3 regions of the Rubrivivax gelatinosus IL144 genome follow, and region 1 is predicted to be linked to each of the others. Evidence: predicted binding sites of a transcription regulator. Region 1 holds the regulator's gene; each other region holds the start of a gene.
The links. The regulator HrcA, encoded in region 1, represses chaperone genes, less so after heat shock. The targets are predictions, from matches to a motif close to TTAGCACTCNNNNNNNNNGAGTGCTAA.
Positions count from the first base shown of each region.

Region 2: the regulator HrcA is predicted to act here: its motif matches at 4,913-4,939, upstream of rpoH (RNA polymerase sigma factor RpoH).
Region 3: the regulator HrcA is predicted to act here: its motif matches at 3,484-3,510, upstream of groES (co-chaperone GroES).

Region 1 covers NC_017075.1:909,217-919,159, reverse strand. The annotation lists gene RGE_RS04335 (response regulator) at 1-3,704, opposite strand, end outside; gene hrcA (heat-inducible transcriptional repressor HrcA) at 3,946-4,971, opposite strand; gene RGE_RS04325 (NAD kinase) at 5,019-5,894, shown strand; gene recN (DNA repair protein RecN) at 6,027-7,685, shown strand; gene rapZ (RNase adapter RapZ) at 7,682-8,605, shown strand; gene RGE_RS04310 (LON peptidase substrate-binding domain-containing protein) at 8,598-9,209, shown strand; gene mutY (A/G-specific adenine glycosylase) at 9,176-9,943, opposite strand, start outside.
Region 2 covers NC_017075.1:4,477,421-4,487,363, forward strand. The annotation lists gene ychF (redox-regulated ATPase YchF) at 1-200, shown strand, start outside; gene RGE_RS20335 (CHASE domain-containing protein) at 262-3,453, shown strand; gene RGE_RS23425 (GbsR/MarR family transcriptional regulator) at 3,469-3,918, opposite strand; gene RGE_RS20345 (cysteine dioxygenase family protein) at 4,187-4,822, shown strand; gene rpoH (RNA polymerase sigma factor RpoH) at 4,984-5,904, shown strand; gene RGE_RS20355 (SCO family protein) at 5,956-6,567, opposite strand; gene cyoE (heme o synthase) at 6,543-7,460, opposite strand; gene RGE_RS20365 (COX15/CtaA family protein) at 7,478-8,599, opposite strand; gene RGE_RS20370 (thioredoxin domain-containing protein) at 8,602-9,168, opposite strand; gene RGE_RS20375 (SURF1 family protein) at 9,206-9,904, opposite strand.
Region 3 covers NC_017075.1:4,609,130-4,619,072, reverse strand. The annotation lists gene RGE_RS21060 (DUF1631 family protein) at 1-1,228, opposite strand, end outside; gene groL (chaperonin GroEL) at 1,415-3,061, opposite strand; gene groES (co-chaperone GroES) at 3,095-3,385, opposite strand; gene nifA (nif-specific transcriptional activator NifA) at 3,626-5,410, opposite strand; gene RGE_RS21040 (ferritin-like domain-containing protein) at 5,621-6,076, opposite strand; gene RGE_RS21035 (ferredoxin family protein) at 6,245-6,544, opposite strand; gene RGE_RS21030 (FAD-dependent monooxygenase) at 6,541-7,848, opposite strand; gene RGE_RS21025 (electron transfer flavoprotein subunit alpha/FixB family protein) at 7,860-8,960, opposite strand; gene RGE_RS21020 (electron transfer flavoprotein subunit beta/FixA family protein) at 8,971-9,819, opposite strand; gene nifW (nitrogenase-stabilizing/protective protein NifW) at 9,838-9,943, opposite strand, start outside.

The DNA of each region.
Region 1 (9,943 bases):
TAGGAGGCCTCGTCGGCCGGGGGCAGTGCCGCGCGCACGGCGTCGTCCAGCGCGGCCAGCGCCACGGCCAGATCGGCCTGCTGGGCCTGCAGGCGCTCGGGGGCGGCGCCTTCGCGCAACGACTGTTCCAGCGCCGCGGCCAGCGCGCTGACGGCGGCGGCGCCGATCTGCGCCGCGCCGCCCTTGAGCGTGTGCGCGGCCAGGCGTGCGGCCGCCAGGTCGCCCGAGGCCAGGGCGTCGGCGATGCGGCCGGCCGTGTTGTCGCGGCCTTCGGCGAAGCGGCGCAGCAGGCGGTCGTACAGGCCGCGGCGGCCGCCGGCCAGGCGCAGGCCGGTCTCGATGTCGAGCACGCCTTGGTCGGCCGACGCCGGTGCCGGCGGCGGCGCCGGCAGCGCGGCCGGGGGGCGGCGCACCAGGCAAGCCAGCAGCTGCGTGGCCAGGCGGTTGGGGTCGATCGGCTTGGCGATGTGGTCGTCCATGCCGGCGTTCAGGCAGCGCTGCACGTCGCCCTGCATCGCGTTGGCGGTCATCGCGACGATCGGCAGCCGCGCCGCGCCCGGCAGCGCGCGGATCGCGCGCGTGGCGCTCAGCCCGTCCATCTCGGGCATCTGCATGTCCATCAGCACCAGGTCGTAGTGCGTGCTGCGCACCTTCTCGACAGCGACGAGGCCGTTCTCGGCGACGTCGACCTCCAGCCCCAGTTCGCTCAGCAGCTCGACGGCGACCTGCTGGTTGAGGTCGTTGTCCTCGGCCAGCAGCACGCGCCGCCCGCGCAGCGCCGCCGGGCCGCCGTCGGCGGCCGGTGCCGCCGCCGAGGCAGGGCGCCAGCTGGTCGGGTCGACGAGCAGTCGCATCAGCGTGTCCAGCAGCCGCGACGGCGTCACCGGCTGGTGCAGCACCGCGCGCTCGGCGCTGTCCTCGTCCTCGGCGACGACGTTGGGCCCGGCGACGGCGACGAGCCGCGGCGGGTGCTGCAGCGCCAGCGCCTCCAGTGCCGTCGCCGGCGTGGCACCCCCGGCCGTGGCGAGCTGGCACTCGAGCACCGCGACGTCGACCCCCCGGCCCGCAGCGTCGGCCTCGCGCAGCAGCCGTGCGCAGGCCGCCCAGTCCTCGGCCAGCGTGACCTGCAGCCCGAAGCCGCGCAGCATCGACACCATCACCTCGCGCGCCCGCGGATGCGCGTCGGCCACCAGCGCCTGGCGGCCGCGCAGCGCGGCGTCGCCCCAGGTGCGCGCGCCGCGCCCGGCGACCACGCCCAGGTGGGCGGTGAACCAGAAGGTCGAGCCGGCGCCCGGCTCGCTGTCGACGCCGATCTCGCCGCCCTGCAGCTCGACCAGGCGCTTGGCGATGACCAGCCCCAGCCCGGTGCCGCCGTAGCGCCGCGTGATCGAGCTGTCGGCCTGCTGGAAGCTCTGGAACAGGCGCGAGCGCTGCTCGGCGTCCAGGCCGATGCCGCTGTCCTGCACCGCGCAGCGCAGCATCACGCAGTCCTCGGTCTGGCGCTGCACGTGCAGGCGCACGCAGACGCCGCCCTGTTCGGTGAACTTGACCGCGTTGCCGCACAGGTTGAGCAGCACCTGGCCCAGGCGCAGCGGGTCGCCGATCAGGCGGCGCGGCACCTCGGTGCCCAGGTCGACGACGAACTCCAGCCCCTTGGCCGCGGCGCGCGCGGCGAGCTGGTCGCAGACCTCGCCGAGCACCTCCTCGAGCTCGAACTCGCGGCGCTCGATCTCCAGCTTGCCGGCTTCGATCTTGGAGAAGTCGAGGATGTCGTTGATCGTCGCCAGCAGACTGCGCCCGGCGGTCTGGATCTTGTGCAGGTAGTCGCGCTGGCGCGGGTTGAGGTCGGTGTTCAGCGCCAGCGCCGTCATGCCGATGATGGCGTTCATCGGCGTGCGGATCTCGTGGCTCATCGTCGCCAGGAAGTTGCTCTTGGCGGCGCTGGCGGCCTCGGCCAGCTCCTGGGCGCGCTTGAGCGGCGTGATGTCGGCCATCGTGACGACCATGCCGTCGCCCAGCAGCTGCCCGCCGACGAGCAGCACCAGGCCGATGCCGCCGCGCGCGGTGGCGCGGATCTCCATCTCGCGCACCCGGCCGCCTTCGGCGGCGGCGCGTTCCACGGCCTCGCGCCAAGCGCCCTGCATCGCCGCGCGCGCCGTCTCGTCGGGGCAGACCAGGCGCCACCAGGCGTCGAAGCCGTCCAGGTCGTTCTCGTCGACGCCGAAGAGTTCGCGGAAGGCGAGGTTGGCCGACTCGACGACCTCGCCGCGCAGATAGAGCATCGGCACCGGCGCGGCGTCGCTCAGCGCGCGCAGGCGGCGGTCGCGCTCGACGATGACCTCGCGCTCGCGGGCGCGCAGCAGCGCCTCCTCGGCGGCGCGGCGGCGGCTGATGTCGCGCGACAGCGTCAGCACGTGGCCGGCGTCCTTGCGCGTCGTCGACAGCTCGAACCAGTGCTGCCGGCCGTCGATGTCCAGCTCCATCGTGCGGCCGTAGTCGGCACCGTCGCGCAGCGCCGCGGCGATCGACTCCAGCACGATGTGCGCGGCCACCGGCGGCAGCACCTCGTCGACACGGCGGCCGATGACCTCGTCGGAGTGGCGGTACAGCAGCCGCGAACTGGCGCCGGAATAGATGTCCAGGTAACGCCCGTGGGCGTCGAACTCGAACAGCAGGTCGGGGATGGCCGACAGCGTCGCCGACAGGTTGGCGCGCACCCCTTCGGCGACCTCGTGAGCCTTGCGCAGCTCGCTCAGCGCGTCCTGCAGCTCGGCGGTGCGGCCGGCGACACGTCGGCGCAGCGCGACGTTCCACAGCAGCAGCGCCGCGCCCAGCGCCAGCACCGCCGGGGCGATCCACCACAGCTCGTCGGCGTAGGACGGGCCGCGCAGCGGCGCGCCGAACCAGGCCTGGCGCAGCGCCTCGTCTTCCGCCGGGTCGATGGCGGCGACGCCGCGGCGCACCAGTTCCAGCGTCGCGCTGTCGCCCTTGCGCACGGCGCGGTGGAAATGCCCGGTGTAGAGCTGGAAGGCGCGCCTGAACTCGCGTTCGGCACCGAACTTGTAGAGGTAGAAGTTGGCAGGCGCCTGGTCCAGGCAGAACAGGCGCACCTCGGCGCGTTTGGCGCCGGAGATCAGCGCGTCGTAGTTGCGGTAGGTGACCTGCGTGTCGATGCCGTACTCGTGCAGCTTGTCGACGCAGGCGTCGCCCTGTTGCACGCCGACGGGCATGCCTTTCAGCGTCGCCGGATTGGTGACGCCGCTGATGCCGACGTGGCTGTAGATGTTGACCGGGAGCTCGGCGTAGGGCTCGGAGAAGTCGTAGAGCGCCTCGCGCGGCGGCGTGCGGTAGATCAGGTCGATGACGTCGGCCTCGCCGCTCTGCACGCGCCGCTGGGCTTCGACCCAGCCGGTGGCGATCAGCTCGACGCGCACGCCGGTGCGGCGTTCCCAGAGCTTCCAGTAGTCGACGAGGTAACCCTGGACGTTGCCATCGACGTCGCGGAACAGGAACGGCGGGTAGTTCTCGTCGCTGACGACGCGCAGCACGCGGCCCGCCGCGGGCGGCTGGGTGGACGCCCACCCGGCCAGCGGCGCCGAGGCGGCCAGCAGCAGGATCAGGACCCGCGCGACGAACGCGGCGGCGGCACTACGGCACGGCCGGCGCGGTGTAGGGTCCCAAAAGCGCCCGACGAATCCGGACAACGACGCTCCCGAGGCAAGGCGCCGGTGCTTGCGCCCCACTTGATTCGCCCCGGCCTGCGTCTCGTGCGCGGAATCGTTGCCGGAGGTTTGGATGGCCGGGCCTCTGACGCCGAGCCCTCCTGGTGCCGCTTATACCGGGCACAGTGTTACAGCGTGTACCGGGCTGGCCCGAAGCTATCTGACATTTCTCAATGTCGCACCGGCAATCCCTCACACCCTCGCCCCACAGGGCGCCCGCCCCTCAACGGGAGGACAAGGCGTTGCCGACCAACCGGGCCGTGATGTCGACGATGCGGATCATGCGGTCGTAAGCCATGCGCGTCGGGCCGATGACGCCCAGCGTGCCGACGATACGCCCGTCCACTTCATAAGGGGCGGTGACGACCGAGAGTTCCTCGAACGGCACGACCTGGCTCTCGCCGCCGATGTAGATGCGCACGCCCTCGGCGCGGCTGCTGACGTCCAGCAGCCGCATCAGCTCGGTCTTCTGCTCGAAGACGTCGAACAGCCGGCGCAGCCCGGCCATGTCGTGGCCCAGGTCCTGAACGCCCAGCAGGTTGTGCTCGCCGGAGACGACGACGTTCTCGCTGCGGTCGGCCAGTTCCTCGCCGGCCTGCACCGCGGCCTGCATCAGCTGCGCGATCTCGCCGCGCAGCGCGTCGACCTCGTGCTTCAGGCGCTCGCGCACCTCCTCGATCGCCAGCCCGGTGTAGTGCGCGTTGAGGAAGTTGGTGGCCTCGATCAGCTCGGTCTGGGTGTAGTCGCGTGCGGTGAAGATGACGCGGTTCTGCACGTCGCCGTCGGGCGCGACGAGGATCACCAGCACCCGGCGTTCGCCCAGGCGCAGGAACTCGATGTGGTGGATCAGCCCGGCCTTGCGCGGCGCGCTGACGACGCCGACAAAGCTCGACAGGTTGGACAGCAGCGAGGCCGCCTGGGCGATGACACGCTGCGGCTGGTCGGGATGCAGCTGCTCGCGCGCCGCGGCCAGCTCGGGCGCGACGGTCTGCAGGTCGATCGGGCGCGCGGTGAGCATCGTGTCGACGAACAGCCGGTAGCCGCGCGCCGTCGGGATCCGGCCGGCGCTGGTGTGCGGGCTGGCGATGAGGCCGAGCTCTTCCAGGTCGGCCATCACGTTGCGGATCGTCGCCGGCGACAGGTCCAGGCCCGAGGCACGCGAGAGCGTGCGCGACCCCACCGGCTGGCCGTCGGCGATGTAGCGCTCCACGAGGGCTTTCAGCAGCGTCTTGGCGCGGTCGTCGAGCATGGTTTCGGATTGTAGAGAGCGCATTTCGCTATGGTGTAATGCGCCGCATGCCGGCCCCGTTCCGCCACGCCGCGATCGTCGGAAAGTACCAGGCACAGGGCATCGCCCCGGTGCTGCTGGAGGTTGCCCGTTTCCTGCGGGAACAGGGCGTGGAGGTGTATTTCGAGCGCGAGACCGCCGAAGCCACCGGCATCACCGAGTTCGGCGCCCACGACGCGCAGGCGCTGGGCGAATGCTGCGACTTCGCCGTCGTCGTCGGCGGTGACGGCACGATGCTCGGCATCGCGCGCGAGTTCTCGCGCCACAACCTGCCGCTGGTCGGCATCAACCAGGGCCGGCTCGGCTTCATCACCGACGTGCCGGTGGGCCAGTACAAGGAAGCGCTGGCGACGATGATCGCCGGCGACTACGAGGAAGAGCACCGCTCGATGCTGGAGGGCCAGGTCTTCCGCAACGGCCTGCCGATCCACGAGGCGCTGTCGCTCAACGACGTGGTGGTGGCGCGCGGCGTCACGGCCAGCATGGTCGAGCTGCGCGTGGACGTCGACGACGACTTCGTCGCCAACCTGCGCTGCGACGGCCTGATCATCGCCACGCCCACCGGCTCCACGGCTTACGCGCTGTCGGCCGGCGGGCCCATCCTGCACCCCGGCATCGCCGGGCTGGTGTTCGCGCCGATCGCCTCGCACACGCTGTCGAACCGGCCGATCGTGCTGCCCGACAGCGCGACGATCCGCATTACGCTGGTCGCCGGCCGCGACGCCTCGGCGCACTTCGACATGCACAGCCTGGCCAGCCTGGCGCACGGCGACTGCGTGCAGGTGCGGCGCTCGGCCTACAAGGTGCGTTTTCTTCATCCGCGCGGCTGGAGCTATTACGCGACGCTGCGCAGAAAACTCCGCTGGTACGAAGGCGTTGTATGACCCCCCCGAAGCGCCTTCGGCGCCTCCCCCTAGGGGGCGCCGCCAGTGGCCCGGCGAAGCCGGTCCACGGCGGCAGCTTGAGACGCCGAAGTCCTGACGCCGCCTTGTTGCTTGGCAACCTGACCGACTGACATGCTCCGCCGACTTTCTCTTCGCGACGTCGTCATCGTCGAACGCCTGGAGATCGAGCTGGACACCGGCTTCAGCGTGCTCACCGGCGAGACCGGTGCCGGCAAGTCCATCCTGATCGACGCGCTGCAACTGGCGCTGGGCGCGCGTGGCGACGCCACGCTGGTGCGCGAAGGCGCGCCACGCGCCGAGGTCGCCGCCGAATTCGACGCCCCGCCCTCGCTGGCCGCCTGGCTGGACGAAGCCGGCTTCGCCGCCGAGCCGGCGCTGCTGCTGCGCCGCACGATCGACGCCCAGGGCAAGAGCCGGGCGTGGATCAACGGCAGCCCGGCCACCGTCACCCAGCTGCGCGAGGCCGCCGACCACCTCGTCGACATCCACGGCCAGCACGCCTGGCAGAGCCTGACGCGCCCGGCCGCGGTGCGCGCGCTGCTCGACGCCCAGGCCGGCGCCGACACCCGGGCGATGGCCGCTCGCTGGGCCGCCTGGCGCCAGGCGCTGGCCGCGCTGGACGCCGCCCGCGCGCAGCGCGACACGCTGGAGCGTGAACGCGAACGCCTGGCCTGGCAGATCGGCGAACTCGACAAGCTCGCGCCCGGCGAACACGAGTGGGACGAGCTGAACGCCGAACACCAGCGCCTGGCGCACGGCCAGGCCCTGCTCGACGGCGCACGCACCGCGCTCGACGCCACCGCCGAAGGCGAACCCTCGGCCGACGCCCTGATCTCCCGCGCCATCGACGCGCTGGAGGAAGTGCAGCGCTACGACGCCGAGCTGGCTTCGGTCGTCGAGGTGCTGCGCGGCGCCCAGGCGCAGCTGGAAGACGCCACGCACACGCTGGGCGCCTACCTGTCGCGCAGCGAGCCCGACCCCGAACGCCTGGCCGATCTCGACGCCCGCCTGGGCGCCTGGGTCTCGCTGGCGCGGCGTTACCGGCGCCAGCCGCCCGAGCTGCCGGCGCTGCTGGCCGGCTGGAAGGCCGAACTCGCGGCGCTGGACGCCGCGGCCGACCTCGACGGCCTGGAACGCGCCGCCACCGCGGCCGAACGCGCCTGGCGCGACGAGGCGAAGAAGATCAGCCGCGCCCGCGCCAAGGCGGCGCCCAAGCTCGCCGACGCGGTGACGCAGGCGATGCAGCAACTGGGCATGGCCGGCGGGCGTTTCGAGGTCGCGCTGGTGGCGCAGGACGAGCCGCAGGCCTACGGGCTGGAAAGCGTCGAGCTGCGCGTCGCCGGCCACGCCGGCAGCACGCCGCGTGCGATCGCCAAGATCGCCTCGGGCGGCGAGCTGTCGCGCCTGGCGCTGGCGATCGCCGTCACCACGGCCGCCAACGCACCCGGCGACGGCGCGCAGACGCTGATCTTCGACGAGATCGACGCCGGCGTCGGCGGCGCCGTGGCCGACAGCGTCGGCCGGCTGATGAAGCAGCTCGGCGGCACGACGCAGGTGCTGGCCGTCACCCATCTGGCGCAGGTCGCGGCCTGCGCCGACCACCATTTCGTCGTCGCCAAGGCGCTGCAGGGCAAGGCCACGGTCAGCGAGGTGCGCCCCGTCGCCGGCGAGGCCCGTGTCGCCGAGGTCGCGCGCATGCTCGGCGGCGAACGTCTCACCAGCACCAGCCGCGCGCATGCCGAGGCGATGCTCGCGGGGAACCTCAGATGAGCGGTTTCGTCGACCCCCCGCCCAGCGAATGGGCACCGCTGCCCGACGGCAACGGCAACGAGATCGTGCTCGTCACCGGGATCTCGGGCTCGGGCAAGTCGATCGCGCTGCACGCGCTCGAAGACGCCGGCTACTTCTGCGTCGACAACCTGCCGCCGGAGCTGTTGCGCGAGTTCGTGCGCCTGGAGCACGAACGCTGGACGCGGCGCGTCGCCGTCGCGGTCGACGTGCGCACCGTCGGCTCGCTGCCGCTGCTGCTGCCGCTGATCGACGAGTTGCGCGCCGAAGGGCTGAAGGTGCGCTCGCTGTTCCTGGACGCCAGCACCGACGCGCTGGTGCGGCGTTTCTCCGAGACGCGCCGCCCGCACCCGCTGTCCTCGGTGCCGGCCGGCGGTGACGCCGCACGTGCGCTGGTCGAGGCGATCGAGCTCGAACGCGAGCTGCTCGCCGAGCTGCGCGAGAAGTCCACCGTCATCGACACCAGCCAGCTGCGCCCCGGCGTGCTGCGCGCCTGGGTGCGCGGCCTGGCCGGCGCCCGCGAATCGGCGCTGACGCTGGTCTTCGAGAGCTTCGCCTTCAAGCAGGGCGTGCCGCTGGACGCCGACTACGTCTTCGACATGCGCGCGCTGCCCAACCCGTACTACGTGCGCGAGCTGCGCGCGCTGACCGGCCGCGACGAGCCGGTGGCCGCCTACCTGCGCGCGCAGAACGACGTCGGCGAGATGCTGGAGCAGATCGCGGCCTTCATCGACCGCTGGCTGCCGGCGTTCGAGGACAACCAGCGCAGCTACCTGACGGTGGCGCTGGGCTGCACCGGCGGCCAGCACCGCTCGGTCTACGGCGTCGAGTGGCTGGCGCAGCGTTTCGAAGCCCGTCAGGCGACGCTGATCCGCCACCGCGAACTGGACGCCCGTGGCTGAACCGCTGCCGCTGTTCCCGCTGCGGGCCGTGCTCTTCCCCGACGGGCTGGTGGGCCTGAAGGTCTTCGAGGCGCGGTATCTGGACCTCGTCGCGCGCTGCCTGCGCGAAGGCACGGGCTTCGGCATCGTCTGCCTGCAGCAGGGGCGCGAGACCGGCACCGCGGCGCAGGGCGTCAAGCTCGAACGGGTCGGCGTCACCGTGAGGCTCGACGAAGTCGACGCCGACGGCCCCGGGCTGCTGCGCGTGCGCGGCACCGGGCTGGAACGTTTCCGTCTTGCGGCCACACCCGAGCAGCAGGCCGACGGGCTGTGGACCTGCGAGGTCGAGGAGATCGCCGCCGACGCGCTGCGTGCGCCCGGCGAAGCGATGCAGCCGACGGTGCAGGCGCTGCAGGAGGCGATCCACAAACTCGACGAACAAGGCCACCAGCCGTTTGCCGAGCCCTACCGCTTCGACGATGCCGGCTGGGTGGCCAACCGCTGGTGCGAGCTGCTGCCGGTGCCGCTGGCGGCCAAGCAGAAGCTGATGGAACTCGAAGACCCGGTGATCCGGCTGTCGATCGTCGACGGCTACCTGCGCGACAAGTCCATCGTCATCGGCTGATCCGCCTCCAGCAGGCGCCGCACCGGCGCCGGCAGCCCGGCGGCCAGCGCCTCGGCGCGCGTGAACCAGCGACCGGCCGGCAAGGCGGCTTCGACGGCGCCCGGCTCGGCGGCCAGCGCCGGCGGCAGCGTCCAGCGCAGCGGCTCCAGCGTCCAGTCCAGGTGCGTCAGCACGTGCACGAACGGGTCCAGCCAGGCGCCCTGCCCCGGCCAGCCGGCGACCAGCGCCTGCAGCGCCTCGGCCGATTCGTACTCGGGCAGGCTCCAGAGCCCCGCCCAGACGCCGGTATCGGGGCGCTGCACCAGCCAGACCGAGTCGGCGCGCCGCAGCCACAGCAGCGCGTGGCGACGCCGGCCGCGGCGCAGCGTGCGTGTCTTCACCGGGTAGCTTTCGGGCGTGCCTTCGATACGCGCGACGCAGACCTCGGCCAGCGGGCACAGCAGGCATTGCGGCCGGCGCGCCAGGCAGACGGTCGCGCCCAGGTCCATCAGGCCCTGGGTGTAGCGCTCGATGCCTTCTTCCGGCAGCAGCGCCTCGGCTTCGCGCCACAGTGCCCGCTCCTCGGCCGGGCGCGCCAGGTCGCCGGCGAAACCGATCGCGCGTGTCAGCACACGCTTGACGTTGCCGTCCAGGATCGCGGCGCGCTCGCCGTAGGCGAAGGCGGCGATCGCCGCCGCCGTCGAGCGGCCGATGCCGGGCAGCGTCGCCAGCGTCGCGGCGTCGGGCGGGAAACG
Region 2 (9,943 bases), 1.5 Mb from region 1:
GCGACACCGCACCGCAGGCCGCCGGCGTCATCCACACCGACTTCGAACGCGGCTTCATCCGCGCCCAGACCATCGCCTACGAAGACTTCGTCGCCTTCGGCGGCGAACAGGGCGCCAAGGACGCCGGAAAGATGCGCGCCGAAGGCAAGGAGTACGTCGTCAAGGACGGCGACGTGATGAACTTCCTGTTCAACGTCTGATCCCCACGACCAAATCCTGAGCGGCGCGGCACGCGGCGCCGGGCGGCGGTAGAGTGATTCCGTGCGCCTGAACGCCGACGCCCCGCCCGCCGTCGCCCCCCCGCCCGCCTGGCGGGTCGCCGCCGCGACCGCGCTCGCCTACGCCGCCGTCGGCTGGATCGCGCTGCTGCTGGCGGTCCCGCCGGGCTACGCCTCGCCGCTGTACCCGCCTTCGGGCATCGCGCTGGTCGCGGCACTGGTCTACGGGCGCGCCGCGCTGCCCGGCGTGTTCGCCGGCAGCTTCCTCGTCAACGTCGTGCTCGGCGCGGCACGCGGCCAGACCGACGTCGCGGCGCAGCTCGCGCCGCTGGCCATCGGCGTCGGCGCGATGCTGCAGGCGGCGCTGGGCGCGGCGCTGGTGCGCCGGCTGGTGCCGCAACCGCTGGTGCTCGACAGCGCCCGCGACATCACCGCCACCGGCGTCTGGGGCGGCATCGTCGCCTGCCTGCTGAACCCGCTGCTGGCCACCGCCGCGCTGTGGGGCACCGGCGCGATCGCGCCGTCCCAGGTGGCGCTGAACGCGCTGACCTGGTGGGTCGGCGACACGCTGGGCGTGATGATCGGCGCGCCGCTGGCGCTGACCATCGTCGGCCGGCCCGCCGAAGCCTGGCGCCCGCGGCGGCGCACGGTCGCCGTGCCGCTGCTGGCGACGACGCTGCTGCTGTCGGGCGCGACGCTGGCCGTCGGCCGCTGGGACCGCGACCGTCTGGCCACCGCCTTCCGCAACGACGCCGCCTCGCTGGCCGCCGACACCGACCGTCTGCTGCACGAGCCGATGCAGGCGCTGCAGGCCCTGGCCGGCGCCTACCGCGCCGCCGGCGGCATGAACTCCGGCACGCTGGAAGACGCCGCCGGCTGGTGGCTGTCGCAGCCGCTGCAGCTGCGCGCGGTGGGCCACGCCAGCCGCGTCGCGCACGATGAGCTGGCCGCGTTCCAGGCGCGCCGGCGCGACGCCGGCGAAGCCGGCTTCACCATCTACACACGCGGGCCGACGAACGGCGGCGACGCCCTCGTCATCGACCTGATCGCCCCGCGCGAGGCGAACGCCCGCGCGCTGGGGGTCGACGTGACGACGGTCCCGGCGGCGCGAGCGGCCGTCGACCTCGCACGCGGCAGCGGCGAGCCGAGCGCGAGCGCCGCGTTCCGGCTGTCGCAGTCCGACCCGCACGACGACGAGAACGGCTTCGTGCTCTATTACCCGCTGTACGACGGCGCCAAGCCGCACGATCCGGCCGGGCGCCAGCAGCGTTTTGCCGGCGTGCTGTTCGTCACCGTGCGCGCCGAGCGCCTGCTCGCCGGCCTGCCGGGCAACGACGCCGCCGGGCTGCGCTGGTGCCTGGTCGACACCGAGCCCGGCGTCGAGCGCGCGCGACTGGCCGGCCCCGCCGGCTGCGAGAACGAACGCCTGGAACGCCTGTCGGCGCGCCACCGCATCGCGCTGGCCTCGCGCACGCTGGAGCTGCGCGTGAGCTCGACGGCGGCCTGGGAACGCGAGCGCCAGCAGACCAACGCCTGGGTGTTCTCGGTGGCCGGGCTGGCCGCTGCCGCGGTGCTGGGCGCGCTGCTGCTCACCGTCACCGGCCGCGCCCACCGCATCGGGCTGGCGGTCGAGGAGCGCACCGCCGAGCTGCGCCGCGAGATCGGCGAGCGCCGCCGCGCCGAGGAGGAGATGCGCGAGGTCCAGGACCGGCTGCGCGGCATTCTCGACAACGTGCCGATCGGCGTGATGTTCGCCGGCCTCGACGGCCGCCTCGTCGAGACCAACCCCTGCCTGTGCACGATGCTCGGCCGCAGCGCCGAGGAGCTGGTGAACTGCTCGCTGGACGACATCTCGCACCCCGACGAGCGCGAGGCCGACCGCCAGGCGCTGGAGGAACTGCGCAGCGGCAGGGCGAGCACGGTGCGCCGCCAGACGCGGCTGCAGCGTGCCGACGGCGCGGTGCTGCACGCGCGCACGCTGTTCACGCTGCTGCGCGACGCCGCCGGCCAGCCCTGGCGCCTGGCCGGCGTCGCCGAGGACATCACCGAGCACCGCCGGCTCGAGGAGTCCGAACGTGCGCTGCACCGCGCCGAAGCCGCCAACCGCGCGAAGACCGAGTTCCTCTCGCGCATGAGCCACGAGCTGCGCACGCCGCTGAACGCCATGATCGGCTTCGCCCAGCTGCTGGGCCTGGACCGCGACCCGCCGCTGGCGCCGCACCAGCGCGAGTGGTCGACGCAGATGCTGCGCGCCGGCTGGCACCTGCTGGCGATGATCAACGACACGCTGGACCTGGCGCGGCTGGAGACCGGCTCGGTGCAGCTCGACCTTCGCGCGCTGGACCTGCGCTCGGCCGTCGGCGCGAGCATCGAGATGATCGCCACCGCCGCCGAGCGCATGGGCGTCACCGTCGACGCCGAACTGGCGCCCGAGGCGCTGGCCGTGCTGGCCGACGACACCCGGCTCAAGCAAGTGCTGACCAACCTGCTGTCCAACGCCGTCAAGTACAACCGCGCCGGCGGCACGATCGTCGTCGAGTCGGCGGCGCCCGACGACCAGCACGTGCAGCTGCGCGTGCGCGACACCGGCCTGGGCATGACGCCCGAGCAGGTCGCCGGCCTGTTCCAGCCCTACAACCGCCTGGGCCGCGAGCAGAGCGGCATCGAGGGCACCGGCATCGGCCTGGTCATCAGCCGGCGTCTGGCCGAGCTGATGGGCGGCACGCTCGAAGGCGAGAGCAGCGCCGGCCGCGGCTCGGTCTTCACGCTGACGCTGCCGCGCGCCGAGCTCGTGGCCGGCGCGCCGCCGTCGACGATCAGCTCGCCGCTGGAGCCCTACGCCAAGCGCCGCGTGCACTACATCGAGGACAACGAGACCAACATCGAGGTCATGCGCGGCGTGCTCGCCCAGCGGCCGCAGATCGCGCTGGAGGTCTCGATGATGGGCCTGGACGGCCTGGCGGCGGTGCGCCAGCACCGGCCGCACCTGATCCTGCTGGACATGCACCTGCCCGACATCAGCGGGCTGGAGCTGCTGCGCCACCTGAAGCAGGACCGCGACGTCGCCGACATCCCGGTGATCGTCGTCAGCGCCGACGCGACGACGGCGCGCATGCAGGAGGCGCTGACGCTGGGCGCCGCGCACTACATCACCAAGCCGCTGGACGTGCGCCGCTTCCTGCGCACCGTCGACGAGGCGCTGGCCTCGCACGAAACGCGCTGGGGCCTGATCTGAGCCGCGCGCGGGCGCTCAGCCGCGGCGTCGGTCCAGCGCTGCCTGGCCGGCCGCGATCATCTCGGCATGCATGCTGCGGATCTCGTCGAGCCGGGCCCGGGCCTCGGGGTCGAGCGTGGTGCTGACCAGCAGCTCGTCGATCGCCTCCAGGCAGCGCTGCTGGCGTGCGATGCGGCGCTGGGTGAACACCTGCACCGGGTTCTCGACGAGGCGGAAATAGGCCTGGCGGTCGCCCGGGCGCGTGATGCGCTCGAAGACGCCCAGGTTCTCCAGCAACCGCGTCATCGTGCTGACGCTGGCGCGGCTGATCTGCATGCGCTCGCCGATCTCGGAGAAGCTGAACGGCCCGGGTTCGAGCATGAAGGTGGCCGCCATGCGCCCCAGGATCCGGGGCATGCCGTCGGCCTCGGCCAGCTGGCCGTGGGTTTCGATGAAGCGTTCGATGGCCGCGTCGTGGTCGGGCATGGATCTGGAACCGATGGGAGCCGCCCGGTGCGGGCGGCAGCATTACCGCGGTCACATTCAGTCTAGAACGAACAAACAGCGCTCACAACCGAGCCGCGCGCGCAGGTCGTCCCCTCACGACGACGGCCCTGCCGACGAAGGGATGCGGCTTGTGATCGCCCATTGTTCAGTCTAGACTGAACTGTCTGAACGATCCGCTCGCATCTCGGACGTTCGGGCACCAGCGGCACCTCCCGCGGGCCTGGTCGGATGCATGGGAATGCTTGTCGTGAGCCTCGAACCTCTGCGCCGCTTCGTGCAGGCCGCCAGTCTGGCCGTCAACGCAGGCGGCCTTGCCGAACCCCCTCTGCAACTGCTGGCCTGGCAGCTGCGCACCCTGCTCGGCCACGACGGCTGGCTGCCCGACGAGCTCGCGCGCCCGCACCGCGGCTGCAGCACCTACCTGCTCTACGCCGACCCGGTCGACCGTTTTTCGATCGTCAGCTACGTCACCCGGCCGGGCTACCGCTCGCCGGTGCACGACACCGGCGTCTGGGGCCTGTACGGCGTCCTGCGCGGCCGCCACCGGCTGCACCTGCACTCGCGTGCCGCCGATGGCCGCCCCGACAGCGCCGAGCAGATCGAGCTGCTGAAGCCGGGCAACGTGACGCTGCCCGATCCGGAGCGTCTGCCGATGTTCCAGATCGAGAACCCCGACGACGAGGCGCCGGGCATCGGCGTGCACGTCTACGGCGGCGTGCTCGCCGGCCTGCAGTCGCACAGCTTCGACGAGCAGGGCCGGCCGCAGACGCATGTCTTCAGCTACGCCAACTCGTGGATGCCCAATCTCTGGACACGGCGGGGCAACGACAACGTCGGCGAGAGCCTCGCCCCGGTGAGCTGGCGGCGCATGTCCAGCGTCTGAAGGCCCGCACGACGGAAGGCGTGCGCAGCCACGCCGCGTCAGACCAATCAGACATGTGAGCACATGCACACATTCCGTCGGCAAGGTCCTTTAGCACTCATCGGAAGCGAGTGCTAATATTCGACGGAACTCGAGACGCCCGACAGGACTCCCAAGCGACCATGAACCCTGCCACCACCGCCCTGACCGTCCGCGACCCGTGGGCTCTGGTGCCGTCGATCGGCAACCTGGACGCCTACATCACGGCCGTCAACCGCCTGCCGATGTTGACTGCGCAGGAGGAAGTGGCGCTCGGCAAGCGCCTGCGCGACCACGGCGACCTCGAAGCCGCCGGCCGTCTGGTGCTCTCGCACCTGCGCCTCGTCGTCTCGGTCTCGCGCCAGTACCTCGGCTACGGCCTGCCGCAAGGCGACCTGATCCAGGAAGGCAACGTCGGCCTGATGAAGGCCGTCAAGCGCTTCGACCCCGACCAGGGCGTGCGCCTGGTCAGCTACGCGCTGCACTGGATCAAGGCCGAGATCCACGAATACATCCTGAAGAACTGGCGCATGGTCAAGGTCGCGACGACCAAGGCCCAGCGCAAGCTGTTCTTCAACCTGCGCTCGATGAAGCAGGGCCTGAAGGCCGACGCCGCCGAAGCCGACCTGCACCGCAGCACGCTGACGCCCGCCGAAGTCGACACCGTCGCGCGCGAGCTCAACGTCAAGCCCGACGAAGTCATCGAGATGGAAACCCGGCTGGCCGGCGGCGACGTCGCGCTGGAGCCGCAGACCGACGACAGCGAAGAGAGCTTCGCGCCGATCGCCTACCTGGCCGACGACGCGAGCGAACCGACGCGGCTGCTCGAAGCCCGCCACCGCGACTGGCTGTCCGGCGACGGCATCGCCCAGGCCCTGTCGGTGCTCGACGAGCGCAGCCGCCGCATCGTCGAGGAGCGCTGGCTGAAGGTCAACGACGACTCCAGCGGCGGCATGACGCTGCACGAGCTGGCGGCCGAATACGGCGTCAGCGCCGAGCGCATCCGCCAGATCGAGGTCGCGGCGATGAAGAAGATGCGCAAGGCGCTCGAAGCGACCGCCTGAGGCGCCGCACCGCTGCCCCGCCGGGCCGCCTTCGGGCGGCCCGCGTCGTTTTCAGGCGGCCTTCTCGTCGAGCAGGATCTTCAGGTCGTGCTTGAGCTTGTCCAGGCCGGCGCCATAGCGCGTGAACAGCCGCACCCGGCCCTGGGCGTCGAAGACGTAGGAGCCGGCGGTGTGGTCGATCGTGTAGCTGGTCGGCGTCTGGCCGGCGACCTTGTTGTAGAAGACCTTGAACTGCTTGGCCGTGGCCTTGGTCTCGTCGGGCGTGCCGCGCAAGGCGACGAAGCTCGGGTCGAAGTTGGCGACGTAAGCCTTCAGGATCTCCGGCGTGTCGCGCTCGGGGTCGACGCTGACGAACACGCCCTGGATGCGCTCGCCGTCGGCGCCCAGCTGGCGCTTGACCTCGGCGAGCTCGACCATCGTCGTCGGACAGACGTCGGGGCACTGGGTGTAGCCGAAGAAGACCACCGTCACCTTGCCGCGGAAGTCCTGCAGGCTGCGCCGGCGGCCTTCGGCGTCGGGCAGGTTCAGCTCCCGCGCGTAGTCGGCGCCGGTGATGTCGACGCCCTCGAAACCGGCGCGCGGCGGGCTGTTGCCGCGCTCGCAGGCGGCCAGCGTGAGCGCCGCGGCGGCGGCAAGGATCAGACGACGGGAGAAGACAGCCATGGCCAGAGGTAGTGGTCGATCAGCAGGGCCGCGAACAGCAGCGACAGGTGCCAGATCGAGAAGCGGAAGGTCTGCCGCGCGAGCGCGTCGCCCCCTTCGCGCCACAGCCGCCAGGCCAGCACGACGAAGCGTGCACCGAGGACGACCGCGGCTGCGAGATAGATCCCGCCGCTCGACCGGGAGGTGAAGGGTAGCAGCGTCGCGGCGAACAGGGCGATCGTGTAGAGCAGGATCTGCAGCCGCGTGTAGGCGCTGCCGTGCGTCACCGGCAGCATCGGCAGGCCGGCGCGGCGGTAGTCCTCGACGCGGTACAGCGCCAGCGCCCAGAAGTGCGGCGGCGTCCACAGGAAGATGACGAGGAACAGCGCGACCGCCGGCGCGCCGATCTCGCCGGTCATCGCCGCCCAGCCCAGCACCGGCGGCATCGCGCCGGCGGCGCCGCCGATGACGATGTTCTGCGGCGTGCGCGGCTTGAGCACGACGGTGTAGACGATCGCGTAGCCGACGAAGGTGGCCAGCGTCAGCAGCGCCGTCAGCGCGTTCACCCACGCCAGCAGGATGGCGCAGCCCAGCGTGCACAGCGCCACGGCGAAGACCAGCGTCTCGCCCGGCGCGAGTTCGCCGCGTGCGCTGGGCCGCCAGGCGGTGCGCGCCATGCGTCGGTCGATCTCGCGTTCGACCAGGCAGTTGAAGGCCCCGGCCGCGCCGGCGACCAGCCAGATGCCCAGCGTCGCCGCCAGCAGGCGCGGCAGCTCGGGCCAGCCGGGCTGGGCCAGCAGCATGCCGATCAGCGCGCAGAAGACGACCAGCTGCACGACCCGCGGCTTGGTCAGCTGGACGAACTGCGCCGGCTTGGACGGCAGCACGAACGGGGCGGCGGCGATGCGGGCCATGGTGGTCTCCTCGGGAGTCAGGCGGCGGCGGGCCGCGGCTGCGTCTGGGCACGCGGTGCACCCACCGGCGCCGCCAGGGCGACGACGGTGGCCAGCAGCACGACCAGCGCGGCCGCGCCCGCCGAATGCGCCAGCGCGGCCGCCAGCGGCCAGCCGAGCACGACGTTGGACAGGCCGCTGGCCAGCTGCGCCAGCAGCAGCGCCGCCAGCGTGAGGCCGAAACGCTGCCAACCCGGCGAGCGCCACAGCCGCCAGGCCAGCACGGCGAGCGCCAAGGCGGCGACCAGCGCGAACAGCCGATGCGCCATGTGGATCGCGACCAGCGCCTCGAAGGGCAGCAGCGCACCGTCGCTGCCGTGGCCGAGCTCGCGCCAGATCCCGAAGCCGGCCGCGGCGTCCATCGCCGGCCAGGCCTCGCCGTTGCAGGACGGAAAACCGGTGCAGGCGAGCACCGCGTAATTGCTGCTGACCCAGCCGCCCAGCGCGGCCTGCAGCATCAGCACGGCGAAGCCGGCGAGCGCCAACGGCCGCAGCCCCGATGGCGCCGACGGCCGCGCCGCGCGCCACGACGCCTGCTGCCAGGCCAGCAGCCCCAGCAGCCCCAGGCCGCCGAGCAGGTGCAGCGTGACGACGGCCGGGAACAGCTTAAGCGTCACCGTGTACTTGCCCAGCAGGCCCTGGGCCAGCACCCAGGCCAGCGTCGCCAGCGCCCAGCCGGCGCCGTGCGGCAACGTGCGCCGGGCGCGCACGCTGGCCACCGCGAGCACCAGCACCAGCGCGCTGACGGTCATCGCCAGGTAGCGGTGGATCATCTCGACCCAGGCCTTGGACCAGGTCACCGGCCCCGAAGGCAGCGCCTGCTGCGCCGCGGCGATGTGATCGGCGGCGCCGACCGGGCTGGCGTGGCCGTAGCAGCCCGGCCAGTCGGGGCAGCCGAGACCGGAGTCCGACAGCCGCGTGAAGGAACCGAAGAGGACGAGGTCGAAGGCGAGGACCAGCGTCAGCGTGGTCAGGGCCGCGATCCGTGCCGGCGGCGCCGTGCCACGCGTGCGCCACAGCAGCCAACCCAGCGGCAGCGCCGCCAGCAGCGCGGCCAGCGCCAGCAGGCGGCCCAGGGGGGCGAGGTCGACGGCGGCCATCGTCAGCGCCCCGGGCGGTCCCAGGAGGCCGAGGCACGAAGCAGGCGCTCGAGGTCCCGGCGCGCGAGCGACGGGTCGGCGCCGGCCGGCAGGCGCATCATCTCGCGGCCCATCGGGTCGACGATCAGCAGCGCGTCCTCGGCCTCGGCCGGCCCGAGCCAGCGCGCCAGCGCCGCGGCGTCGGCACGCAGCAGCGTCACCGCCGGCGCGGCCTCGACGGCGGCCTGCAGCGCTGGCGCCGGCCGGCCGGCGTCGGGCAGCAGCCAGAGCTTGTCGACGCGGTCGCGCTCGCGGCCGAGCATCTCGCGCAGCTGGCGCTGCAGGAACAGCCGCCGCTCGCAGGCCTCGCCGCAACTCGACGGCGCGACGACCAGCAGCAGCCACTGCCCGCGCAGCGAAGCCGGCGCCACCGGCCTGCCTTCCAGGCCGGCCAGCGACAGGTCGGCCGGCAGCTCGCGCGGTGGCTGCACCAGCATGCCGGCGCGCGGCGCGCCCGCCGGCCGGACGACATAGAACGCCAGATACGAGGCCAGCACCGGCGCGGCGCAGACCGCGGCGACGGCCAGCATCGTCAGCCGCCGGCGAAGCACCAGGCCGGGCGGCGGCTCAGCGTGGCCGGCGGGCACGGAAGACCAGGATTCCGACATACAAGACGAGCGCCAGCGCGGCGAAGAGGAACCATTGGCCGGCGTAGACCCGGTGGCGCGAGACGTCGGCGCTGGGCTGCGGCATCACGCGGCGCAGGCCGTCGACCGGCGTCTGCGGGCCGTCGAGCTGCACCAGCGACAGCGGGCGCAGAGGCACGCCAATCTCGGCGCTCCAGGCGCCCAGGTCCAGGTTCTGACGGATCGCCGCGCCCGGGGCGTCGGCGCCGAAGGCGAACAGCCGCGACGGCGGCGGCGCCAGCTGCCCGGCCACCTGCACCGGCACGGCCGGCAGCAGTGGCGCGGCGATGCGGCTGCGATCGGACGCGTCGCGCGGCAGCCAGCCTCGCTGCACCGCCACCGCGCTGCCGTCGGCCAGCACCAGCGGGGTGACGAGCACGAAACCCGGCCGGCCGTCGACCTGGCGGTTGTCCAGCGCGACGGTGCGATCGGCCAGCCAGCGGCCGGCGAGCGTGACGCGGCGGTAGTGCTGCGCCGCCGCCTCGGGCGTGGCGGCCAGGGCCGCCGCCGGCAGCGGCGGCAGCGCCGCGCGTTCGGCGACCTCGGCGCGCAGCGCCAACTTGGCGGCGGCACGGTCGAGCTGCCAGAAGCCCAGGCGCACGCACAGCGCGGCGAACACCACCGTCACGATCAGCCACAACCCCGCGCCCCGGCGGGCCGGGCGGCGCGCTACGCTGGG
Region 3 (9,943 bases), 1.3 Mb from region 1:
GCGGCGCTGCCGAGGAGCACAGCCGCTCCTCCAGGCGCTGCAGCTCGGCGATCTGTGCCGCCGCGTCGGTGCAGCGGCGCGCGAAGCGGTGCTGGGCCTGGTGCTGCAGGCGCTCGGCCGCCCAGTCGAACAGCGGTGCGGCCGGCGCCGGCTCGGCCGCCAGGTGCTCGACCAGGCCTTGCGCGAAGCGCAGCGTCTGCGTGCGTTCCGGGTTGCCCTGAGGCGGCAGCACGTCGCCCAGATGGGCCAGCGCGTCGACGAAGCGCCACATCGCGTGGGTCTCGTCCTCCAGCGCCCGCGGCTCGCGCAGCACCAGCCGCGTGGCGACCGACTGCAGGCGCGACAGCATCAGCGCGATGTCCTGCGCCAGCCGCCGGTCGGCGAGCATCGCGTCGAAGAGGCCGGTCAGCAGCTCGACGGCGCGGCGTTCGCCCGCCGGCGTGTCCTGGCTGCCCGGCGGGGCGGCGAGGGCCGGTTCGAGTTCCAGCGCCGGGCCGTCGAAACCGAGTTCGTTGCCCGGCGCGACCGCCGAGCGCACCAGGTCCAGGCCGGCGCCCAGGCTGATCTCGGGCCGGCGCGAGCGCCGCGCGCCCGAGGGCAGGATCATCGTGCGGTAGGCCGCCGGCGTGACGCCCAGGCTCTCCAGCCGCGACGACGAGGCGGCATAGGCGCGGCGCAGCGCGGCCGCCAGCGCCGGCGCGGCATTGCGCATGAACAGCAGCTGATGGCCGCGCGACAGCGGCAGCGCCTGCGCCGCCGCCCACAGCGCCCGCGCGTGCTGCGCCGGCCCGAAAGGGTTGTGGTCGTGCGCGAGATCCATATCGCCGACCAGCGCCGCGGTGAAGGTCTGCAGCTCGCGCAGCTCGTACTCGGCGGTGCTGCGGATCAGCTCGATGACGTGCGACAGCTCGACGTCGATCGCCACCGAGTCCTCGTCGACCAGCGACAGCGTCGACGGCAGGGCCGGCGCGCCGGTGTTGGCCTGCGCGCGATCGGCGAGCTGGCGCTTCAGCGAGCGCAGGTAGTAGTCGGTCAGGTGCTCGCGGTTGTTGCCCAGCGCCTGCAGCACGTCGGCCGTCGACGCGCGCGGCTGCGGCGCCAGCGTCGGCAGGCTCTGGCGCATGCGGTCGATCGCGCCGTCCAGCGTCTGGTCGACGACCAGCGGCATGCGCAGCAGTTCATCGTCGATGAACTGCTGGAGCTCGGCTGGCGGTTTGAGAAACGACATCGCTTCGCGATTATCGGCCGGCGTCGGGTGTGCAATAAGCCCGGTAAGCGGCCGGATTCCGGTCAGAAATGAAAAAAACCCGTCTCCTTGCGGAGACGGGCTGGGGTTTGGCGGGCAGGTGCACACGGGCCGAAGCCCGTGCGCAGCCGTCCGGCAGGCGGCGCCCTGAGGCGCCGCGCCGCCGAATTACATGTCCATGCCCATGCCGCCCATGCCGCCCATGCCGCCGCCGGCGGGCATCGGGGCTTCTTCCTTCGGCGCCTCGGCGACCATGCACTCGGTCGTCAGCATCAGGCTGGCGACGGAGGCGGCGTTCTGCAGCGCGGTACGGGTCACCTTGGTCGGATCCAGGATGCCCATCTCGATCATGTCGCCGTAGGTGTCGTTGGCGGCGTTGTAGCCGAAGTTGCCGGCGCCTTCGAGGACCTTGTTGATCACGACGCTGGGCTCGCCACCGGCGTTGGCGACGATCTCGCGCAGCGGCTGTTCGACGGCGCGCAGCACGATCTTGATGCCGGCGTCCTGGTCGTGGTTGTCGCCCTTCAGGCCACCGGCCACGGCGGCGCGGGCGCGCAGCAGCGCGACACCGCCACCGGCCACGATGCCTTCTTCGACGGCGGCACGGGTGGCGTGCAGCGCGTCTTCGACACGGGCCTTCTTTTCCTTCATCTCGACTTCGGTGGCGGCACCGACCTTGATGACGGCCACGCCGCCGGCCAGCTTGGCCACGCGCTCTTGCAGCTTCTCGCGGTCGTAGTCGGAGGTCGCTTCCTCGATCTGGACGCGGATCTGCTTGACGCGCGCCTCGATGTCGGCGGCCTTGCCGGCGCCGTCGATGATCGTGGTGTTTTCCTTGGCGACTTCGACGCGCTTGGCTTGGCCCAGGTCGGCCAGCGTGGCCTTCTCGAGCGTCAGGCCGACTTCCTCGGCGATGACCTTGCCGCCCGTCAGGATGGCGATGTCTTCGAGCATGGCCTTGCGGCGGTCACCGAAGCCCGGGGCCTTCACGGCGACGACCTTCAGGATGCCGCGGATGGTGTTGACCACCAGGGTGGCCAGCGCTTCGCCTTCGACTTCCTCGGCGATGATCAGCAGCGGGCGGCCCGCCTTGGCGACTTGCTCGAGGATCGGGAGCAGGTCACGGATGTTGCTGATCTTCTTGTCGAACAGCAGGACGAACGGGCTCTCGAGCACCGCGACCTGCTTTTCCGGGTTGTTGATGAAGTACGGCGACAGGTAGCCGCGGTCGAACTGCATGCCCTCGACGACGTCGAGTTCGTTGTTCAGGCTCTTGCCGTCTTCGACGGTGATGACGCCTTCCTTGCCGACCTTGTCCATCGCGTCGGCGATGATCTTGCCGATCGACTCGTCGCTGTTGGCGGAGATCGCGCCGACCTGGCCGATTTCCTTGCTGGTCGTCGTCGGCTTGCTGGCCTTCTTCAGCTCTTCCGTCAGGGCGGCGACGGCCTTGTCGATGCCGCGCTTGAGGTCCATCGGGTTCATGCCCGCGGCGACGAACTTCATGCCTTCGCGCACGATCGACTGCGCCAGCACGGTCGCGGTCGTGGTGCCGTCACCGGCGTTGTCGCTGGTCTTGGAAGCGACTTCCTTGACCATCTGCGCGCCCATGTTCTGGAGCTTGTCCTTGAGCTCGATCTCCTTGGCGACCGAGACACCGTCCTTGGTGACGGTGGGGGCGCCGAACGAGCGCTCGAGCACCACGTTGCGGCCCTTGGGGCCCAGGGTGACCTTGACGGCGTTGGCGAGAACGTTCACGCCTTCGACCATGCGGTGGCGCGCGTCGGCGCCGAAAACCACGTCTTTAGCAGCCATGTGCTACCTCTTCGAATTCTGGGGGGAGGGGGATTACTTCTCGACGACGGCGAAGAGGTCTTCTTCGCGCATCACCAGCAGCTCGTCGCCGTCGACCTTGACGGTCTGGCCGCTGTACTTGCCGAACAGAACGCGGTCGCCGACCTTGACGTTCAGCACGACGAAGTCGCCCTTGTCGTTGCGCTTGCCCGGGCCGACCGCCAGGACTTCACCCTGATCGGGCTTTTCGGCGGCGTTGTCGGGGATGACGATGCCGGAGGCGGTCTTGGTCTCGTTTTCGAGACGCTTGACGATCACGCGATCGTGCAGCGGACGAAGCTTCATTCACATCTCCTTGGGAGTCACGTTATGGCACTGGAGCGCCGCGCAGGCAGCGCTCGCTGACATGCGGCAACCGGGGGGCAGCGAATCTGCCTCGGTCGTTAGCACTCACCCGTGGCGAGTGCTAGCAGACTGATTATAGGGGCCGGTTCCGGCGCTTCAAGAGGCGGGAAATCCATTCCCCCACAGGCCGTGGCGGGCGGGCTGCGGATGTCGCCGCGCCGCGCGGGCGCGGCGGCGGGGTCAGAGCTTGCGCACCTCGATGCGGTGCTTCTGCAGCGCGTAGCCGAGCTGGCGCGGCGTGATGCGCAGCAGCCGTGCGGCCTTGGCCTGGACCCAGCCGCACTGCTCCATCGCCCAGATCAGGCGTTCGCGTTCGCCGTCGGGCGCGGTGCCGGCCAGACGCGAGACCGGCGGCGGCAGCTGCTGCGTCGGGCCGATGCGCGTGACGCCGTCGGCGGCCGGCGCCGGCGCGCCGGCGTCCAGATCGCCCAGCGGCGGTGCCGGCGCCGGCGCGGGCACCGACCAGCCGCCGTCGGCGGCGGCCGGCGGCGCGGCATGGCCGTTGGTCGGCGCCAGCACGTGGCCGTTGAAACCGTTGCCGGCGGCCGCGGCGGCCACCGCGTCGGCCTTGTCCAGGAAGTGCAGCGTCTGCGTCAGGCAGCGGTTGTTGCGGCAGGGGAAGGCCAGGTCGCGGATCAGGTCGCCCTGGACCATGGTCGCGGTGCGCTCGATGCAGTTCTCCAGCTCGCGCACGTTGCCCGGCCAGTAGCAGCTCGTCAGCACCTTCATCGCCTCGGGCGTGACCTTCAGCTGGCGCCGGTTCTCCTGGTTGAAGCGCTCGATGAAGTGGTTGACCAGCGGCGGGATGTCGCTGCGGCGTTCGCGCAGCGGCGGCAGGAAGATCGAGACGACGTTGATGCGGTAGTACAGGTCGGCGCGGTACTCGCCGCGCTGGACCATCTTCTCGAGGTCGCGGTTGGTGGCGCAGATCAGGCGCACGTCGACCTTCACCGCCTTGCTGCCGCCGACACGCTCGAACTCGCGCTCCTGCAGCACGCGCAGCAGCTTGGCCTGGAAGCCCGGCGAGATGTCGCCGATCTCGTCGAGGAACAGCGTGCCGCCGTGGGCCAGCTCGAAGCGGCCCTTGCGTTCGCCGACGGCGCCGGTGAAGGCGCCGCGTTCGTGGCCGAAGAGCTCGCTTTCCAGCAGCGACTCGGTCAGCGCCGCGCAGTTGACCTTGATGAAGGGCGCGTCCTTGCGCGGCGACAGGAAGTGGATCGCGCGTGCGATCGCCTCCTTGCCGGTGCCGCTCTCGCCGCGCAGCAGCACCGTGGCGCGCGAGGGCGCGGCCTGGTGCACCTCGGTGAACACCTGCTGCATCGCGCGCGACTCGCCGATCACGTTGTCGATCGCCAGCCGGCCGCGAGGCTCGCGTGCCAGCGCCTTCTGCAGCCGCGTCGTCTCCTGCAGCAGGCGCGAATGTTCTTCGGCGACGGCGACATGCAGCGCCGCCGACTGCGCCAGCAGGGTCGCGACCATCGTCAGCAGGCGCTGGTCGTCGGTGAGCCGGGCGCCGTCGTCCATCACACGCTGCGCGGCGAGCACGCCGACGGTGGCGCGTTCGGTCTTCATCGGCACGACGACGAAGGCCAGCGGCCGGTCGCCGCGCGCGCCGAAGGCGCCGGTGCGGTCCAGGAACTCGGGCGACTCCTGCACGTCGGGCACGACGGCGGCCATGCCGCTGGCGTAGACGCGGCCGATGACGCCTTCGCCGCTGCGCCAGTGGCCGCGCGCGGCCTGCTCGCGGTCCAGGCCCACCCAGCTGTGGATGCGCAGCAGGTTGCCGCCGTCTTCGGCCGGCATCACGACCATCGCCCGCTGCAGGCCCAGCTGCGAGGCCAGCGTGTTCAGCGCCACGCGGAAGGTGCGCGCGATATCCAGCGACGCGCCCAGCACGCGGCACACCTCGTAAACCGTGCTGAGCTGAACCTGATAGCGCTCGCTCAGCGCCGTGCGACTCGACATCACGCACCTCCTGCGTCTGACGGGCGGGGCGAGGCGGTGCGGCGGGCCACCTCGGGGCGCCCGGCGCATCGTTGTCGGGCATTGCCCGCCATGCCGCCGCCGGTCGAGCATGCCAGTGCAAGAAGCACGCCGAATCGCGCCGACAGGCGAGGGATGCCGTCGGCCGCTTGATGCAACGCAAATGGCCCGCGGCTCGTGCGCGGGCGGGGCTCAGCGCGCGGCGGCAGCGGCGAGCTTCTCGAGTTCGGCGACGTGCTGCGCTTCTTCGGCGGCGAACTCGCCGGCCAGTGCGCGCACCTCGGGGTCGGGGCTGATCGCCGCGATCGCCGCGTAGAAGGCGTGGCCGCGGCGCTCGCTGTCCAGCGCCAGGGCCAGCGCGTCGGCGGGGGCCATCATCGGGTCGACGCCGGCCCAGTCGGCGGTTTCCGGCGGGATGCCGTCGGGCCACTCGAACTCGTCGGCGGCCAGCTCGGGCAGCGTGCGCCAGCCCGCGCGCGCCTGCGCCTCGGCCAGGTGCAGGCGCGAGAAGTGCGCCATGCGGGCGAAGAAGGCACGCAACTCGGCGTTGCCGTCGGTGCCCATCGAAGCCGCCAGGTCTTCGTAGCGCCGGGCCGCGTCGCGCTCCAGCGCGACGGCGTGGGCGAGGAATTTCTCGACGTCGTTCATGCCATGGGTCTTTCTGCTGTCACCGTCGGCGCACCCACCCCTTCGGGGACAGGTCGCCGCAGGCGACCAGGGGAGCGGCGTCGCCGGCGCGGGCCGGGCCCGATCCGGGTCCCCCGGTCGGGGCCGGTGCCCCCTCGGGGGGCGGCCGCCAGGCGGCCGGGGGCGAAATCATCCAAATTTGAAGAGGATGCCGTAGCCGCCACGCGGCCAGTCCCACTCGACGTTGGCGTGCTCGGTGCAGATCACGCGGCAGCTGCCACATTCCAGGCAGCCGTCGGTGATCAGCGTCACCGTGCCGTTGCCTTCGGCCTTGTAGCAGCTGGCCGGGCAGACGTAGGTGCAGGCCTGCGACTGGCAGGTGTTGGCGCAGACCTCGGGCTTCTTGATCCGGATGTGCGGCCGGCCGTGGTCGACCTTGTACCGGTTCTGGAACAGCTTCTCCTCGACGTTGACGACCGTCGCGCTCATCGCATCGCCCTCCACAGCTTGAACGCGTCGCCGAACAGCCCGGTGACGCGGCGGGCGGCCTTGAAGCTGCCCAGGATCTCGCGCTGCTTGGTCGACTTGTCGACGCCGTCGACCGTGAAATAGGTCTTGGCGGCGCGGTTGACCAGCGCGGGGTAGGTGTCGAAGAAGTGCGGGCTGCGCTCCAGCACCTCGGGCAGGTGCTTGTACTTCTTCAGGTCCTTCATGACGAAGCTGGCGTCCAGCGCCGCCTTGTAGGCCGCGAGCGTGGCCGCGTTCATCGCCTTGCCGGCGGCCTTGGCCGCGGCGACCGTCTCGCCGGCCAGGCGGCCGCTGGTCATCGCCAGGTTGGAGCCTTCGCGGTGCACGGCGTTCACGAAGCCGGCCGAGTCGCCGACGATGAGCCAGCCGTTGCCGTAGAGCTGCGGCACGGCGCGCAGCCCGCCTTCAGGGATGAGGTGCGCGGCGTATTCCTTCATCTCGCCGCCTTCGAGCATCGGCGCGATGCTCGGGTGCTTCTTCAGCTTGTCCAGCAGCGCGTAGGGCGTGGTGCGCTTCTCGTTGCCCTTGAAGTCCGACAGCAGGCAGCCGACGCCGATCGTCAGCGAGTCCTTGTTCGTGTAGAGGAAGCCGGTGCCGACCATGCCTTCGGTGACGGTGCCGACCATCTCGATGACGACGCCTTCCTCCTCCTTGACGTTGAAGCGCTGCTGGATCACCTCCTCGGGCATGAAGAGGATCTCCTTGACCGCCAGCGCGACGTTCCTGGCCTGGATCTCGCCGTGGAATCCGGCCTTGCGCGCCAGCAGCGAGTTGACGCCGTCGGCGAGCACGACGACGTCGGCATGCACCTCGCCGCCGATGCGGTCGCAGCGCACGCCGACGCAGCGGTCGCCGTCCATCAGCAGTTCCTCGACGGTGGTCTCGCAGATCACCAGCGCGCCGGCTTCGCGCACCTTGGAGCTGAACCACTTGTCGAACTGGGCGCGGATGATCGTGTAGCGGTTGTACGGCGGCTTGTTGTAGTCGTCGCTGCGGTAGTGGCTGCCGACGAAGCTGTTGTCGTCGAGCACCCACATGCGCTGCTCGATGATGTGGCGCTCCAGCGGCGCGTCGTCGCGGAAGTCGGGGATCAGCTTCTCCAGCGCGTCGGCGTAGAGGATCGCGCCCTGCACGTTCTTGCTGCCGGGGTACTCGCCGCGCTCGATCTGCAGCACCTTCAGCCCGGCCTTGGCCATCGTCAGCGCGGCCGCGTTGCCGGACGGGCCGGCGCCGACGACGATGGCATCGAACTTCTCGTGGGACATCGTGGGCTCCTTCAGGCGGCGATACGCACGCGCTTGGCCAGGTGGTTGCGGAAGGCTTGCGTCAGCACCGGCAGCACCTGCATCGCGTTGCCGACGATGCCGTGGTGGGCGAAGTCGAAGATCGGCGCGTTCGGGTCGGTGTTGATCGCGACGATGCAGTCCGAACTCTCCATGCCGACGCGGTGCTGGATCGCGCCCGAGACGCCGGCGGCGATGTAGAGCTTGGGCCGCACCGTCTTGCCGGTCTGGCCGACCTGGCGCTCGGTCTCGGTCCAGCCGGCCTGGGTGACGGCGCGCGTGGCGCCGACCTCGGCGCCGAGCACGCGCGCCAGGTCCCAGACGAGCTTGAAGTTCTCCGCCGTCTTCAGCCCCTTGCCGCCGGTGACGATGATGTCGGCGTAGGCCAGGTTGACGGTGTTGCGGGTGGCGTCGGGGATGAAGTCGAGCAGCTTGGTGACGATGTCGGTCTCGACCATGCCCAGCGCCATCTCGACGATGTCGCCGCTGCGCGTGTCGTCGCGGCGCGGCATGGCCATCACGCGCGGGCGCACGGTGGCCATCTGCGGGCGGTAGGCCAGGGTCATGATCGTGCACAGCAGCGAGCCGCCGAAGGTCGGCCGCGTGGCGGCCAGCGCGCGGCCGTCGATGCGCAGCTCGGTGCAGTCGGCGGTGAGGCCGGTGCCCAGCGTCGTCGCGACGCTGCCGGCGAGGTCGCGGCCCATCGTCGTCGCGCCCAGCAGCAGGATCTCGGGCTGGTAGGTGTTGACGAGGTCGGTCAGGCCCTTGGTGAAGGGCTCGTTGCGGTAGCCCTGCAGCACCGGGTCGCGCACCAGGTAGCAGCGGTCGGCGCCGTAGGCGTAGGCCTCCTTGGCGTAGCGTTCCAGGTCGTCGCCCGGGCCGCCCATCAGCACGCCGCTGACGGTGACGCCCAGCGTGTCGGCGAGTTTTCGCGCCTCGCCCATCAGCTCCCAGCTGACGCTGTGCACGTGGCCGCGGTCGTGTTCGATGAAGACCCAGACGCCCTTGTAGGCCTTCAGGTGTTCGGGCAGTTCGGTGTTGCGCCCGGCGCGACCGGCCGGTTTGGCGGGCGCGGGCTTGGCGGCTTCGCTCATCTCGACTCCTTCAGGCGCTCAGGCGCTCCACCGTCTCTTCTTCCAGAGTCGGGTGGGTGGTGAAGATCTTCTGCAGCAGGTTCAGGCAGACGTCGTTGACGCTGGAGTCGGCGACGACCTGCATCTCGGCCTTGGTCGCGCGCGGCGTCGGGCCGAAGACCTTGCTGACGACGGTCGGCGAGCCCTTCAGGCCGATCTTGGAGACGTCCTCGATGCCGGCGTCGTCCTTGTTCCAGCGCCGCACCGGGCAGCGGCCGGCGCGCAGCATGTCGGCCATCGTCGCGAAGCGCATCTCGTTGGTGCCTTCGAGCATCGTGATCAGCGAGGGCAGCGTCGTCTGCAGCAGCTGCACGCCGCCTTCGGCGCGGCGCTCGACGCGGATGCGGCGGCCGTCCAGGTCGACCTCGACGATGCGGCTGACGTAGGTCAGCAGGTTCACGCCCAGGCGCTTGGCGATGCCGGGACCGACCTGGGCGGTGTCGCCGTCGATCGTCTGCTTGCCGGTGAAGATCAGGTCGACGGCCTGCTCCTGGCCGATCTTGCGGATCGCCGCGGCCAGCGCGTAGCTGGTGGCCAGCGTGTCGGCGCCGGCGAAGGAGCGGTCGGTGACCAGGATCGCGTCGGTGGCACCGAAGCTGATGCACTTGCGCAGCGCGTCCTCGGCCTGCGGCGGGCCCATGCAGAGCACGGTGACGCGGCCGCCGAACTGGTCCTTCAGGCGCAGCGCCTCTTCCAGCGCGAACAGGTCGTACGGGTTGACGATCGCCGGCACGCCCTGGCGCATGATGGTGTTGGTCACCGGATGGACGCGGATCTGCGCCGAGTCCGGCACCTGCTTGATGCAGACGACGATGTGCATGGGATTCCTCGTGAACGTTCAGACGCCGGCGCGGCGGCGCTCGGCCAGGCTCTGGCGCAGCGAGGCCAGCGGCACCGCACGCACGCCTTCGGCGTCCTGGAAGACCTTGAACACCTTCTCGCGC